One region of the Shewanella sp. 10B genome, then DNA from elsewhere that is predicted to be linked to it. Evidence: predicted binding sites of a transcription regulator. Region 1 holds the regulator's gene; the other holds the start of a gene.
What was found. The regulator MetJ, encoded in region 1, represses methionine synthesis genes. The targets are predictions, from matches to a motif close to TAGACGTCTAGACGTCTA.
Positions count from the first base shown of each region.

Region 2: the regulator MetJ is predicted to act here: its motif matches at 1,833-1,850, upstream of serA (phosphoglycerate dehydrogenase).

Region 1 covers NZ_JAMDJO010000003.1:525,189-533,235, forward strand. Annotated here, with positions in the region: gene M0415_RS14530 (methyl-accepting chemotaxis protein) at 1-551, shown strand, start outside; gene metF (methylenetetrahydrofolate reductase) at 611-1,504, opposite strand; gene M0415_RS14540 (bifunctional aspartate kinase/homoserine dehydrogenase II) at 1,798-4,191, opposite strand; gene metB (cystathionine gamma-synthase) at 4,203-5,366, opposite strand; gene metJ (met regulon transcriptional regulator MetJ) at 5,589-5,903, shown strand; gene M0415_RS14555 (sulfite exporter TauE/SafE family protein) at 6,012-6,755, shown strand; gene nrfD (NrfD/PsrC family molybdoenzyme membrane anchor subunit) at 6,941-7,885, opposite strand; gene M0415_RS14565 (4Fe-4S dicluster domain-containing protein) at 7,888-8,047, opposite strand, start outside.
Region 2 covers NZ_JAMDJO010000003.1:269,894-277,940, reverse strand. Annotated here, with positions in the region: gene ygfZ (tRNA-modifying protein YgfZ) at 1-376, opposite strand, end outside; gene serA (phosphoglycerate dehydrogenase) at 514-1,743, opposite strand; gene M0415_RS13520 (DUF2238 domain-containing protein) at 1,899-2,507, shown strand; gene M0415_RS13515 (helix-turn-helix transcriptional regulator) at 2,875-3,540, shown strand; gene M0415_RS13510 (curlin) at 3,721-5,229, opposite strand; gene M0415_RS13505 (curlin) at 5,245-5,664, opposite strand; gene M0415_RS13500 (S8 family serine peptidase) at 6,065-8,047, shown strand, end outside.

The DNA of each region.
Region 1 (8,047 bases):
ATGCCATTAACGAGCTAGAGCGCAATACCACGCAAATTGATTCGGTATTAGTCGTTATCCGCAATATTGCCGATCAGACCAACTTACTCGCCCTCAATGCGGCAATTGAGGCCGCCCGCGCCGGAGAACAAGGCCGTGGTTTTGCCGTGGTGGCGGATGAGGTACGCACCCTCGCCAGCCGTACTCAGGCCTCAACCACAGAAATTCAGCAGATGATAGAAACGTTGCAACAGAGTGCCAAGGCCACGGTCAGTAGCATGAATACCAGCACGGCCACTACACAGAGCTGTGTATCACTGGTGCATGAGGCGGGTTCTGCCCTCGAAGCCATTACCCAAGCGGTATCCACCATCAGCCAAATGAACATTCAAATCGCCAGCGCCGCCAATGAGCAGTGCGCCGTTTCGGCGGAAATTAACAAAAACGTCAATAATATTAATGATATTGCGACCAACGCGACCGAGAGTGCCGTGCAAACCGCGCGGGCGGGGGATGAACTGGCGCAGCTTTCAATGCGCTTAACGACTCTGCTCTCCCAATTTAGGATTTAGTAATTAGCCAAAAACAAAACGCCGCTCAGTAGCGGCGTTTTTTATGGATGTTGACTGCGTTATACCGCCTTTGGGCGAACCCCTAAGGTATGGCAAATCGCATAGGTCAGCTCTGCGCGGTTGAGGGTGTAGAAGTGGAAATCTTTAACACCTTCACGTGATAACACTTTGACCATATCGATCGCCACGTTAGCGCCCACCAGCTGACGGGTTCCAGCATCATTTTCAAGGCCATCGAACTGCTTATGCAACCAGCTCGGCAGGCTAACATTGGTCATGCCCGCGAAACGTTTTAACTGGGTAAAGTTGGTCACAGGCAAAATGCCGGGGACGATTTCGACATCAATTCCCGCCGCAACGCAGCGGTCGCGAAAACGCAGGTAAGATTCAACATCGAAGAAAAACTGGGTAATAGCACGGCTCGCACCGGCATCGATTTTACGCTTGAGGTTAATCAAATCGGCCTGAGCATTAGCCGCATCTGGATGCACTTCTGGGTAAGCGGCGACCGAAATATCAAAGTCGGCCACTGAGCGCAGTAAGCGCACTAAATCCGCCGCAAAGCGAGTTGGTTTTGGGCTGCCCGCAGGCAAATCGCCACGCAGTGCCACTATGTCGCGGATCCCCGATTTCCAGTAATGCTTCGCCAGATCTAACAATTCTTCGTCGCTGGCATCCACTAAGGTTAAATGCGGTGCGGCAACCAGATTGGTTTCTTTTTGAATACGTTCAATCACGCCATGGGTGCGGTCACGCACGCCCGAGTTTGCACCATAGGTCACTGAAACAAACTTAGGATTCAGCGGCTCTAAACGGCGAATAGAGTTCCACAGGATCTGTTCCATTTCGGGGGTTGATGGCGGGAAAAACTCAAAAGAAACATTAATATCGCCATTAAGTTCAGACAAACTTTGGTTTAGCGAATGTGAATGTTGTGCGTGATGAAAAGCCATGTGTATTTCCTCAACCGCCCGAGTGCGACGCTCCATCGCGCTGGTACGACTTATTGATGCAGTAGTTTAATCCATATGGACGTTTGGACGTCTATATGTCCATATACTAGAGAAACTGGCGGTTAAGTCAAGCCAAAAAATCTCCCTTTTTGGCATTTTCTTATCCCTTGTTTGCCACTTAGATCCTAGACCTAATTTTAGCCAACAAAAAAGGACTCGAATGAGTCCTTTAAGTCTATGAATATAGGTCGAATCAACTTGAAGATACGAGATTTAAGTGTCTGGGTTTATCACTATTCTTGCAGCAGATCGCGACAGATCTGGGTCAGATCCGATTGCACCGCTGCGGCCGTCACTTCACGGCCCGCACCCGGCCCACGGATAATCAGAGGATTACCTTGGTAGAAAGCAGAGCGGATCACAAACACATTGTCCCCAGGCGTAAGATTGGCGTAGGGATGATTCGCATCAATCCACTGTAATCCCACCTCGGCTTTCAGTGCCGCACCACTATTGTCCAAGGAGGCGACATATCTCAGCACTTTATTTTGTTCCGCCGCCGCGCCGTATTGTTGCTGCAACTCATCATCCAGCTCACCGATACGGGCAAGGAATTGCTCCAAAGGAATATCCGCTAAATGGGCTGGCACTAAGGAGCGCAGCTCAATATCCTCAAGCTCGATTTCAAGACCGATTTCACGGGCTAAAATCAGCAGCTTGCGCTGCATATCGCGGCCAGAAAGATCGTCGCGGGGATCGGGTTCGGTAATGCCGAGGCCACGCGCTTCAACCACTAATTCCGAGAAGGGTTTGCTGGTATCGTATTTCTCGAATAACCAACACAGGGTGCCAGAGAAAATCCCACCGACGGCCTCAACCGTATCGCCACTATTACGCAGATCGTTTAAGGCGTGTTGAATAGGTAAACCCGCGCCGCAGCTGGCATTATAGCGCCAGAATAGACGGCGATAACCGAGTTGCTCCTTCAGCTCGCGGTAGAACGGCAGCGGGCCAGAACCCGCGAGTTTGTTTGCGCTGACCATATGGATGCCGCGCTCGAAAAACTCTGGGTATTGTAGGGTCAAACTGGCGCTGGCGCTGATGTCTAATGCAATCAGTTCGTCACAGTTAAGTTGTTCTAATTGTTCGAATAAGTGTTCATATTGCCAAGGTGTTGCCTCGGCATCGAATTCCTGTTGCCAGTTTTCCAAATCCACAGCCGTAGACTTGATCAGGGCTTTGCTGGAACTCACTAAACCGACGAGTTCGACACGCGCTTCAAGCTCTTGATTTAACGATGGAGATACGGACTTAAACAGCTTCACCCACGCCTCGCCAATATTGCCTACGCCCAGCAGCAATACGCCAATGCGTTTACGTGGACCAGCGCAGCGGCGATGCACTTTTTGCGTCAGCAGATTAACCTGCGACTGTGGCACTAAGGTCACCAGACTTAAGTCACCACTGAACAAGGGCTTAGCGTCGCGGCTCAGTAAACGGGCAAAACTGCGGCGATAATGCTCGGCGTCGGCACTCACAAGCGCCACTAAACCGAGTTCGGTATTTATTTGCAGATCTTTAATGCCGAGGGCTTCGGCCTGTGCATCCAATAACTTTTGTACTTGTTTTTGGTTTTCAGCGGTATAGGCAAGTTCGAGTCGTTGATGCGCCGATACCCAATGGGCCAGTGGCGTTAACCCTGCCTCGACTAATTGCTCGAGCAGACTAGCCACATCGCCCGCGATCTTAAAGCCAAATAACACCACGGCATTGAGGTTAGTCACCACAGGCGCACTCGCCGAGGAGCTGTGGGGAGCAATCAGGGTAAAGTCGGTATGGGAGGCGTAGCTTGAACGTACGGCTAGGCTCACCTCAGTGTTAAACAGCGGCTGCAAAGTGCGTGAATGTAATACTGGCGAGCCTAAACGCGCCAAGCGGTCGGCTTCGGCGAGGGACATGCTCTTGAGTAATTTCGCATCGTTGATCTTATTCGGATCGGCGTTAAATACCCCTTCAACGTCGGTCCAAATGGTCACACGTTCAATGTCGGCAAGGCTGGCAATTAGGCTGGCGCTAAAGTCAGAGCCATTGCGACCCAATAGCAAGGTATCGCCACGCTCGTTGGCGCAGATAAAACCAGTGATCACTAAACGCTCGTTAGGATGCGCGGCCAGTAAGGTTTGCACTTTGGTACGGGATTCTTGCACACGAATTTGCGGCACGGCGGCCTCGTCGGCCACGAGAATCGAACAGGCATCCACATGACTTGCGGCCACACCCGATTCACGCAGCAGCGCAGCCATCAGGCGCGCCGACCAACGCTCCCCAAAGCTCACCACATGGCTAATTTGGTAATCGTTACGGGAATCTAAGGATAACAGACTGATTAACTGGGCCTTATCCGTGGTTAAACGCTCACGCAGATCCCGCGCTTGCTCATTGGATAACAGCTGCTCAATCAAGCCTTGCTGATAGCTGATAAGGACTTGTAACTCTTCCTGCCATAATTGGTTGCTATCGCGCAGGGACAATAATTTATATAAAAAGTTAGTGGTTTTACCCGCGGCAGACACCACCACCAGATCATCACTATGACCATGGGTTAACAGAATATGGGCGACTCGGCGATAACAATCGGCATCGGCTAAGCTGGAACCACCAAATTTATGTAAGTGACAACGTGCCATCTCGAATTCCTCTACTGACAAGCCGCGACGGCGGCCAATCCTGCTTGAATATCTGCAACTAAGTCGTCGGCATCTTCAATACCAACCGACAAACGTAATAGGGTGTCTTTAATGCCAGCTTCATAACGCGCTTGGGGCTCCATCGCCCTGTGTGTCATAGTCGCGGGCACGGCCACGAGACTCTCAACGCCACCTAAGCTCTCGGCCACGCTAAATAAACTTAAGGCATCTAAAAAGGCGACCACTTCGGCCTCGCCGCCCTTAAGCTCAAAACTCAGCATAGCGCCAAAGCCTTTTTGCTGCTTGGCGGCAATGGCATGGCCGGGGTGGTCCGTAAGGCCGGGGTAATACACTTTGCTCACCACTGGGCTGCTCGTCAGCACGTCCACAATACGCTGGGCATTGCTTTGGTGCTCACGAATACGCACGGCTAAGGTACGCAGACCACGCAGGGTTTGATAACTATCAAAAGCTGAACCCGTTAAGCCCAAGGTGTTCGACCACCAATGTAAGGTCTCACCGAGTTGAGGATCTTTGGCGATCACCGCGCCGCCCACCACATCGCTGTGACCATTGATGTACTTAGTGGTGGAGTGGATAACGATATCGGCACCGAGTAATAGTGGTTGCTGCAAAATGGGCGAGAGGAAAGTGTTGTCGACCACCACTAAAGCGCCCACGGCGTGGCTCGCCTCCGCGATAGCTTCGATATCGACGACTCGCAGCAGAGGGTTAGAGGGGGTTTCAATCCACACCATCTTAGGTTGCAGGGCGATAGCTTGCTCAAGCGCTTGGGCGTCGGTTTGATCGACCACCAGCAGTTTAAATTGGCCCTTTTTAGCCAAGTTAGTGAATAAACGGTAAGAACCGCCGTAGCAATCGTGGGGCACCACCAATAAATCATCGGGGCCGAGCAACGTAGTCACTAAAGTAATGGCTGCCATGCCAGTGCAAGTCACTACACCAGTTGCGCCCTTTTCCAGCTTAGCTAAGGCATCACCTAGGATGCTGCGGGTAGGATTACCGGAACGGCTGTAATCAAATTCGCGAGGATTTTTATGACCATCGAAGGCGTAATTCGTCGACAGGTAAATTGGCGGCACCACAGCGCCATACTGAGTATCGCTTTCGATACCCTGACGCACTGCTAATGTGGCTAATTGACGTTCGGTCACTAATTTGCCTGCGGTCATCGGGAACTCCTAAGTTCGCAAAGAGATGTCTGGACGTCTAAATGTACCTAAGCCCAGTGGCATCGTCAATAGGCGTTAAGACGTTTAGACGTCTAAACATAAAGAAATCTGTTTGCAATCACTAAGAAATAGTAGCAATAATTTGACTGTTATCTGTAAGGGTTTAAAATCTGCCCCGAATTTAGCGTTATAACAGGTGAGTCAATGACTGAATGGAATGGGGAATACATCAGCCCCTATGCTGAACATGGCAAGAAGAATGAACAAGTAAAGAAAATTACTGTGTCTATTCCGCTCAAAGTGCTAAAAGTCCTCACGGATGAACGTACCCGTCGTCAGGTGAACAACCTGCGCCACGCCACCAATAGCGAACTCTTGTGTGAAGCATTTTTGCATGCCTACACCGGCCAGCCTCTGCCTAATGATGCCGATCTGTCGAAAGATAGCCCAGACAGCATTCCCGCCGAAGCGAAACGGTTGATGGACGAAATGGGGATCGAGTGGGAAGATATGGAATAACGCTCAGGCGTCCATAATCCTGCCGTAACTAATTATTAGGGATCGTTAATACTCATCTTGCCTGATGGGTTAGAGTAACGATCCCTATTTTGTTTTTGATGGAATCCTATGTTCTCCTTGATAGATCCACAAACGCTCGCCATTGCGTCTGTGATTGTGTTTTTAGGTGCCCTCACCCAAAGTCTGATTGGCTTTGGCCTTGCCGTGGTGGCGAGTCCGCTGCTGTATATTGTCGACCCCGAATTAGTGCCCGCCCCCGTGATTGTGATGGGCTTTTCCATCGCCCTACTCACCCTACTGCGTGAGCGTGGCCACTTAGAATTCAACGGCTTGCAATATGCGTTAATCGGTCGTGTGCCCGGAGGTTTTATCGGTGCCAGCCTGTTGCTGTTTGCACCGCAGCCGATTCTTGGTCTGGCGATTGCTGGCATTGTGGCGGTCGCCGTGGTGCTGAGCCTGTATAAATTCAGCCTGCCAGTGAATAAAGCAACCCTGTTTGGCGCGGGCGTAGTATCGGGGATCTTTGGTAATATTGCCGCCATTGGTGGCCCGCCGATGGCGATTTTGTTGGCGGGTAAGGATGCCTCAAAATTTCGCGCCGCACTCTCTGCCTTCTTTATTTTCAGCTCGACCATAGCGCTGGTCATTCTTGGGGTGACGGGCCTGCTCGAAATCAAGCATTTATGGTTATCCCTGATGCTGCTGCCCTCAGTCTTTTTAGGCTATTTAGTGGCGGGTAAACTGGTGGGGAATGTGGATAAGCATAAGACCAAGATGGCAACCTTAGCCCTCTGCGCTATCAGCGCCTTAGTGCTTACGGTGAAATCTGTGATTGAGCTATTGCCGCAATAATTACCGCAATAACCCCCTTCCAATCCTGCCAATCGCAGCCATAAAAAAGCACCGTTAATCGGTGCTTTTTGCTTGCAGGGATGCGTGTTGTACCCCATTTGAGTATCACTTAATCGCATTAAAGTAATACTCATATTTGTTGCGCTAGTTTGAATGCCATGGGTTAGAGCATTCTCTAACATCACTTAGCTCAGGTAGCTTTGTCCCGCATACACAATAAAGTGTCTCAGGGCTAACACGCCGGTTAAGCTGGCGCAGGCCACCATGATCATCGCGCCCTTGCTGTGGCGAGTCGCGGAAGGCAGCAGCATAAACAGCAGTGGAATACCAAAACCAATCCCGACCACGCCAATCCAGAATACGCTCGCCCACACGCCAGAGGTGAGTGATGCCAGCGCCGCAGCAGCCGCACCGCCCTTAAAGTACAAGGCGCAGAACAACATAAACAGGAACATGATTTCGATGGCCATCACTGGCAACTCTAAGCCATGCATTTTAGCTAAAGTCTTGTCGTGGCTATCGGTCTTGAACATCACCAGCGCCAGCACCGCATTAGCCGCCGCGCCCGCCGATAAACCAGAGACTAAGAACAGCGCCGGCAATACCGCAGTGTTCAGCATTGGATAGGCATTCATGGCCGAAATTAAGAAGCCTGTGTAAGCGCCTACACCAATCGCGAGGATAAACAGCAGCACTTCAATCAGCTTTCTAAAGGGCATCAGCAGCTTAGCAATAGGCACGAGGAAACCTAAGCCCCACTTTGGCAGTTCACCACGCAGCACAAGAATCGCGTAGGCAAATGCCAAGGGTGAGTAAGCCAGTAGCGCTAATACCCCAATCGCCATAACGGACTGGAAGTTATAGTTGATTAAAATCAGCCAGAAGTGGAAAGGCTTCGTTAAATCAAACACTAAACATGCCAAGCCTAGGCAAATGGCCACTGGGCCAATAATGGCGGCGGCCTTGAGAATACTGGTCTCACCCTGCGCTTGATCCTTATTAAACCAACGCAAACCGATACCAATCAACAAACTTCCGGCGGATAAACCCGCCATAAACAGATACACGGCGATGATCCAATGCCAAGTGACGGGATCATATTGCGCCATATCGCCCCAAGTATTGTTCATAATCAAATCCCCCCTCTTTTGGTAGGAACGCGATATACCCTAGGCTTGGTGCCTAAATGGGTCTTATCTTGGTAAGTGATCTTAGTGTTGAGTAGCATAGCGACCTCACTCTGTGGATCGTTGGCATCGCCAAAGACTAAGGCATCGGTCGGACACACAGTC
Region 2 (8,047 bases), 260 kb from region 1:
CCTGTTCGCCTGCAACGCCGAGTAATGTCCACTCCGCCGTCGCATTGGTCAGGGTTGCCTTGCTAAATACGGCATATTTTTGCAGTTGCGGCAGATCGACCTCGATAGTCTCCCTTGGCAGCAGCATCAACAGCGCCTCTTGGATAGCAAAGGTGCGGAAGCTGGCGATCATCTTACCCTTAGGATCGCAATGTGCGCCCCAGCGCCATTGGTTGGCTTCGAGTGAGCTAATGTCCGTGGTCACTTGGCCATGGATAAAACTGCGCCCCTGTTCACCGACTACTTTGATGAGGCCGAGGTGGGATAGGTTGGCGAGCATAAGTGGAGGCATGGAGGCGTCCAGATCCCAAGTGGGTGTCGAAACTGCAATAGTCATAGCGGAGATCCTGAAAATGAAGACGATGCAAGAGGCTAGATTGTAGCGGAATTAAGCGGCGCTCAAAAGCATAAGGCGCACATATCTTGAATGAAATGTGCGCCTTATAAATTCACTCAAGCTGAGTGCTTAAAGCATTAGAACAATACGCGGGTGCGCAGTGTACCTTCAATGGCCTTAAGTTCAACCAGTGCCTCTTCGGCTTGGTGAGTATCTACTTCCATCACCACATAACCGATTTCTGCAGTGGTTTGCAGGTACTGAGCGGCAATGTTGATGCCCTTTTCAGAGAAGGCTTTGTTGATTTTGATCAGCACGCCAGGACGGTTTTGGTGAATGTGCAGTAAGCGCGAAATGCCTTTGTGCATTGGCAGCGACACTTCAGGGAAGTTAACCGCAGATACGGTCGAACCGTTGTCAGAGTATTTGGCTAACTTACCGGCAACTTCGATACCGATGTTTTCCTGGGCTTCAGCAGTGCTGCCACCCACGTGCGGAGTCAGCAGTACGTTATCTAAACCACGCAATGGGCTGATAAATTCATCATCATTCGATTGGGGCTCGACGGGGAATACGTCGATGGCCGCGCCCGCAAGATGACGCTCTTTAAGGGCGACCGTCAGGGCATCGATATCGACCACAGTACCGCGCGAGGCGTTGATAAAGATGCAGCCTTTACGCATGGCGGCAAATTCGGCGGTGCTGATCATGTCTTTGGTTTGCGCCGTTTCAGGAACGTGCAAACTGATCACGTCGGACTGTGCCAGTAATTGTTCCATCGAATGGATTTGCTGGGCATTGCCTAATGGCAGTTTGTCTTCGATATCGAAAAACACCACGCGCATGCCTAAGGTTTCAGCCAAGATCCCGAGCTGTGTACCGATATGGCCATAACCTATCACACCTAAGGTTTTGCCACGGACTTCGTAACTGCCTGCGGCCGTCTTCATCCAGCCACCACGGTGAGCGATAGCATTACGTTCAGGAATGCCGCGCATCAGCATGATGATTTCGCCTAATACCAGTTCAGCCACGCTGCGGGTATTAGAGAATGGTGCGTTAAATACTGGGATACCGAGCAATTCGGCGGTCGCCAGATCCACTTGGTTAGTACCGATACAGAAACAACCAATCGCAATCAGTTTTTCGGCACGCTTCAATACTTCAGCCGTTAATTGGGTACGGGAACGAATACCAACAAAGTGAGCATCTTTGATGGACTCGAGCAGGGCTTCATCACCTAAGGAGGCTTTGTGATACTCGATATTGGTGTATCCAGCACGTTCAAATACATCGACCGCAGATTGGTGGACGCCTTCCAACAACAGGATCTTGATCTTATCCTTGTCCAGCGAATGTTTCGCCATGATATGGGTACCCTCTAATTAATTGAAATAGTTCTGTGTGATATGCTGACAACCTTGGCCTTCCAAAGTAGCACTTTTTTTGCTCACTGTGGAGGGCTAGATGGCTAAAGTTAATATTCTAGAATTAGAACAATATCGCATAAGAGGAAGGAACATTGAATAACAAAATCATTTGGTGCGGTATTTACCTCTCAGTTTTAATATGGTCGGCGATAAAACCCGCAGATCCATTCACTTGGTGGCTCGAAGCCCTGCCAGCATTAGTGGCCGTGCCCTTGCTCTTTTTTACCCGCAAGCGTTTTCCGCTGACGCCCTTAGTGTATTTTTTGGTGCTAGTGCATTGCTGTGTGTTGTTTGTTGGCGCGCACTATACCTATGCCGAAGTGCCACTGTTCGATACGATTGCCCAGTGGATGGGGACCGAGCGTAACAACTACGACAAGGTGGGGCATTTCGCTCAAGGTTTTATTCCGGCCATGTTAGCCCGTGAGATTATGTTACGTAATCAAGCCGTTAAACCTGGAGCCTGGTGTGCTTTTCTCGTCACCTGCTTTGTGTTGGCCTTCAGCGCCTTCTACGAACTGATTGAATGGTGGGTGGCCGCCGCGACGGGCGAAGGCGCTGAGGCCTTCTTAGGTACTCAAGGCTATGTGTGGGATACCCAATCGGATATGTTTTTAGCCTTGATAGGGGCCATTGTCGCACTAATCAGTTTGTCCCGTGTGCAGGATAAGCAAATCGCAAAACTTATCGGCCAAGCTTAGGCTCAAACACTTACCGAAAAATCCCCTCTAAGGCTTCTTTAGAGGGGATTTTTTATGCCTCAAACTGTCATCTTTTTCTGTTAATTTTTTGTATCAACTTTCGATTGAGAGCTTTATAGACTAAGGTGTAACCTGATTGTTCCGTCGATAAGCTTCAGGATTAATCACTGTTTAGTGATAAAGCCTTGGTCTGTTAGTCGAACTTACTATAAAAAAAGAGTGATTATTTAGTACATTCGGGTGATGGCATTCATGCGGTAACTAGTCAAAATGGGCTATGTTAATTAATTGTATTTTTGTGCATTTGCACGCTTAAGTTCAACATTAGACTAATAAAGACGAAATACTTTTCAGGGAGAAGAGTAAATTGAGTACTATCAATGAGTTAGTTTTTCTGCATCAAGTGGCAGCGCCTTGCCATTTGGCGATACTTGCAGAATCTATCGGATTAAAAACACGGATTGTTAAACAGGCTTCTGAGTTAAATTTAGATAAAGGGCAGCGCAGTTTCTGTTTAATCGCCCAAAAGGGCGCGGCCTTAGACAATAAAGGGATCCCACTCTTAGCGTCACGTCTTGTGCCACATGTTCCCGTCGCTTTGTATCAAGTCGAGCGTAATTCCTTAGACCAAGAGTCAGCCATGCTGCTGGGGATCCGCGGTCTGTTATTTGCTGATCAGCGGATGGATTTGATGCTAACGGGGCTGCGTAAAATGGTGGCCGATGAGCTTTGGTACGATAGAACCTTGCTCAGTAAGATGTTTCGCCGGGTGGTGCAAAAGTTGGATGGGCAAAATGAGATGCCCGCCGATACCGTAGCCATGTTGCAAGCGCTTACTTCCAGAGAGCGAACCATTATTCAGTTCGTCTCCAGCGGGGCGCGCAATAAGGAAATTGCCCATCGCCTCTGTATCAGTGAGCACACTGTGAAAGCGCATATTTCCTCTATTTTCCGTAAGACACAGTCCCGCAATCGCGTCGAGCTATTACGTTGGGCGCAAACTTATCAAACCCATTTTGAGTTTTGCAGTTAAGCCTTAAGCTCGCTAAGGTGAGGTGAGGTGAGGTGTGAGTGAGCTGGGATGGTGATTTACATCGGCAAGATTCGACGAGCGGCAACTCACTTTTGCACTTTATACACAAATAAAAACGGGAACATAATTCATGTTCCCGTTTTTATTGGGCCGTCTACAGTAGACGGCTATCGATAAAGATTAATACTGAACAACAGTTGCAACGTTCATATCACCGCTTTGATTAACGCTGATGCTGTTGCTATTGCCAGCTTGTGAACCCAGCACTAAGTTGTCATTACCAGTTTGGGTAATCATTAGGCTGTTGTTATCACCACGTACGCCAAATGAGCTTGAAGCGAATGAAGTGCCGCTATCGCCACCTACCCAGTTACCGTTACCCGCTTGAGTGATTTGAGCTGAGTTTTCATCACCTTCGATGATTAAATCGATAAGGTTCAGATCACCACGGTGTTGCAGTGCAGTCACATCGGCGTTGTTGTTACCTGTTACGCTAATGATGGTTTCGTTTTGTCCGCCATCTTGCTCAACATCCACTTCGTTGTCGTTACCAACGGCATCCACATAGGCGAAGTTCACATCACCTTCTTGGCTGATTTCGATGCTGTTGTCTTCACCTGTTGCGAAGGCAACCAGCTCGTTGTTATCACCCTTAGAAGATAAGTCGAAGTCGTTGTCAGTACCGTAAGCGCCAAAGGTTGCGAAGTTAGCGTCACCACGTTGTTTTAAGTCAACGTCGTTGCTATCGCCCCATACTTGGAACTCTGCACCGTTGCTGTTGCCACGTTGCTTGATAGTGATATCGTTGTCGTTACCTTGAATGTCGGCCACTAAAGTATCGCCTACAGTGTTGCGGTCGCCGTCTTGAGCGATATCAATGCTGTTGTCATCACCCGTGGTCATTGAAAGGTAAGCAGTGTTGTTGCTGCCTTCTTGTTTCATGGTGATATCGTTCTCACTACCCGCTAAGGCGTAAACGAAGCCAGTGTGGCTATCACCCTTTTGATAGATATCGATGCTGTTGTCGTTACCCGCGATGCCTTTAGCCGCACCAAAGTTGTTGTTACCAATCTGTTCAACCGATACGTCGTTGTTATTACCCATGTTTGCGGTCAGGTCGAGTGCGATTAAACCCGCTTGGTTGTTGTTACCGTATTGCTTGATGTCGCCATCGTTATTATCGCCTTGTACGCGGAATACGGCGAAGTTGGCATCACCTTCTTGTTCTACGAAGGCGCTGTTTTCGTTGCCAGTGATTTCAACGTAGCTTTCGTTCACTTCACCTAATTGGTTCACAGAAACCAGGTTGTCGCTACCAGTGATGTCGTTGCTGCTTTGGTTGAAGAAACCATCCTGTGCCACTTCAGCGACGTTGTTATTGCCAGTGACGTTAACTGACGCAACATGCCAATCAGTTTGTTGAGTCACTGTGACTTCGTTGGCATCACCCGTTGAGTTAACTTGCGCTTCATGCCACACACCGTCTTGTAATACGGTGGCAACTTGGTCGTTACCCGTTTGGGTCACTGCTGCAGCGTTAATCACTCCTGTTTGCGCGACTAAGGTGTCTTGACCTTGGCCAGTTTGCTCGACGTTGATGTCGTTAACGAGACTGGCCGCAAATGCTTGGCCACTTAAGCCAGTTGCAATAGCTAGAGCAATGAGTGATTTTTTCGCTTGTGATTTCATGTGGACTCTCCCTGTTTAATATTGAGTTATTGAGATTGCAGCACCGTCTGCAATCTGCTGGATCGAAAAATTGCCGCTTCCTAGTTGGTTCAACTGCACCAAATTGTCATTGCCAATCTGGGTAATTGAAGCCGTGTTTTGAGTGCCGACTTGCAGTAGTTGGACTTCATTGTTGGAACCAATCTGTGTCACGAGGGAAACGTTATCGTTACCCGCTTGTGTCACATAGGCGCTGTTATCGCTGCCCGACTGGATCACTATCGCTTGGTTTGCCGTACCTTGCTGCACTAGGTCGATAAGGTTATCGCGCCCAGAACGCTCAATGAGCGCCTGCAGGGTGATAGGCAGTTCACTGACATCCGCCGCTTGGCTGGGCGTCAGACAACTACATAACAAGATGAGCAGTACCAAAAAGCGTGTGTATAGACTTGGCACAAGTGACTCCTTGTATGTATAGGTGTTTTGGCCGAGGTGAAAACACTCCAACCAATTCAGGCATCAAGGTACGAGTCATAGGGCCGAGAGACAATTGGCCGAAAGGGTATTTATTTGTTGGGTGTAATAGCCTGCTTGGTAGGATTAACTTTTGTTAATCCTATGATAAATCAGTTTATTGTCTATTTATGCGCCGTATGCCTTCCCTTTTAACCTACCGAGTCGGTCTAGTAGTTAAGTCGTATTTCGCTGTGGGCGGCTTTTTTAAGTTGAAACATTATGGCAACAATTTACCGGCAAACATGCTGGATGTTCGTTGCTATTATCCAATCAATTTTGAGCGGAGGCTGCGTAATAGCGGTTCCAGAATTTCAACGTAAAGGACTATAGGAAGCTCAATATGTCGATAAAACTCTCACCACTGGCGTTAGCAATTGCAGGAGCGATGACATTGTCAGCCGTGCCTGCTATGGCAAAAGATGCCCCTGCTTATGAAAAAGATGCCATTCTCGTGGTGTATAAAGACAATGCGACGAAAGCGGAGCGCTCGGCGGCTCAGCGTTTAATTCGTGGCACCTTAACCGATGCCAATGCGGACGGTGTCGATGATAAGTTCCAGCATTTACTCAATGGCAAACTGGCACGTTTAGCCCTGCGCAAAGGCGCCAATATTGAGGATGCGATTAAGGTGATTAGCCGTCATCCGGCGGTGAAATATGCCGAACCTAACTACATTCTCAAGGTGATAGGCACACCAGATGATCCAAGCTTTGCTAGCCTGTGGGGCATGCATAACACGGGACAAAACGGTGGCACCGCCGATGCGGATATCGATGCGCCAGAGGCCTGGGAAATCACCACCGGCAGCTCGGATGTGGTGATTGGGGTGATTGACACTGGGGTGGATTACAATCATCCCGATTTACAGGCCAATATGTGGGTGAATGGTGGCGAGATCCCTGGTAACGGTATCGACGATGACGGCAACGGCGTGATCGACGATGTTCACGGTTACAGCGCGGTCAATAATAACGGTAATCCTATGGACGGTAACGGCCACGGTACCCATGTTTCCGGCACGATTGGCGCTAAAGGCAATAACGGTGTGGGTGTCGTAGGGGTGAACTGGGATGTTAAAATCGCCGCCTGTCAGTTCCTCGATGCCGATGGTTATGGTTCTACCGCAGGCGCGATTGCCTGTTTAGATTACTTTACCGATCTTAAGGTTAACCATGGCGTGGATATCAAAGCCACCAACAACTCTTGGGGCGGCGGCAGCTTTAGCCAAGCCTTAAAAGATGCGATTGAAGCGGGTGGTGAAGCAGGCATTTTATTCGTTGCAGCAGCGGGTAACGATGCGGTGGACAATGATGCCAGCCCACATTATCCCTCAAGCTACGACTCGGATGTGGTGTTGTCAATTGCCAGTACCGACCGTAATGACCGTATGTCAGATTTCTCCCAGTGGGGCTTAACCAGCGTCGATATGGGCGCACCTGGTACTGCAATTCTCTCGACAGTACCAGGTGGTGGTTATGCCAGTTATTCTGGTACCTCAATGGCGACACCCCATGTGACAGGTGCGGCGGCACTGGTGTGGTCGTTAAATCCCGATCTCTCGCCTGTAGAAATGAAAACCTTACTGATGGCATCGGGCGATGCGAATGCGGACCTCACCGGTAAAACCGTAGCAGGGACTCGCCTCAATGTGGCAAATGCCTTAGAGCAGGCAAACCCATCCCCTAGCTATAAGTTTACCGTATCGCCAGCATCGCAATCGGTCGAAGCGGGTAACACGGCTAGTTATAACTTTACTGTTGGCAGTGTGGCAGGGTGGGAAGGTGATGTGGCGCTTAGCGTAGCCGTATCTCCGGCGCTTGAAGGCGTATCCTTATCAACCTCAACAGTTGCAGCTGGTGGTTCATTTACCTTAGATGTAGCGACAACGGCGCAAACAGCTTGGGGTGATTACAGCATTACAGTAACAGGTACCGATGGCACCATTGAAAAGTCTAAAGTCGTTTCACTGAATGTGTTCCCACAGGGATTAAACGACTTTAGCTATGGCAATGAAAACGCTGTTGCTATCCCAGATAACAACGCTAATGGCGTGGTGAGCACTATCGACGTTGCCGACGATGTACAGATTTTTGGTGTGACCGCCGATGTGAATATCAGCCACACTTGGATTGGTGATTTACGTGTTGTGTTAACCTCTCCAGCGGGCACCGAAGTGGTTCTGCATAACCGTGAGGGCGGCAGCGCCGACAACATCGTTAAGAGCTGGGACTTAAGCGCGTTTGACGGTGAAAATGCCCGTGGTACTTGGTCATTATCTGTTGACGACAATGCGGGCGCGGATACGGGCACCCTGAATAACTGG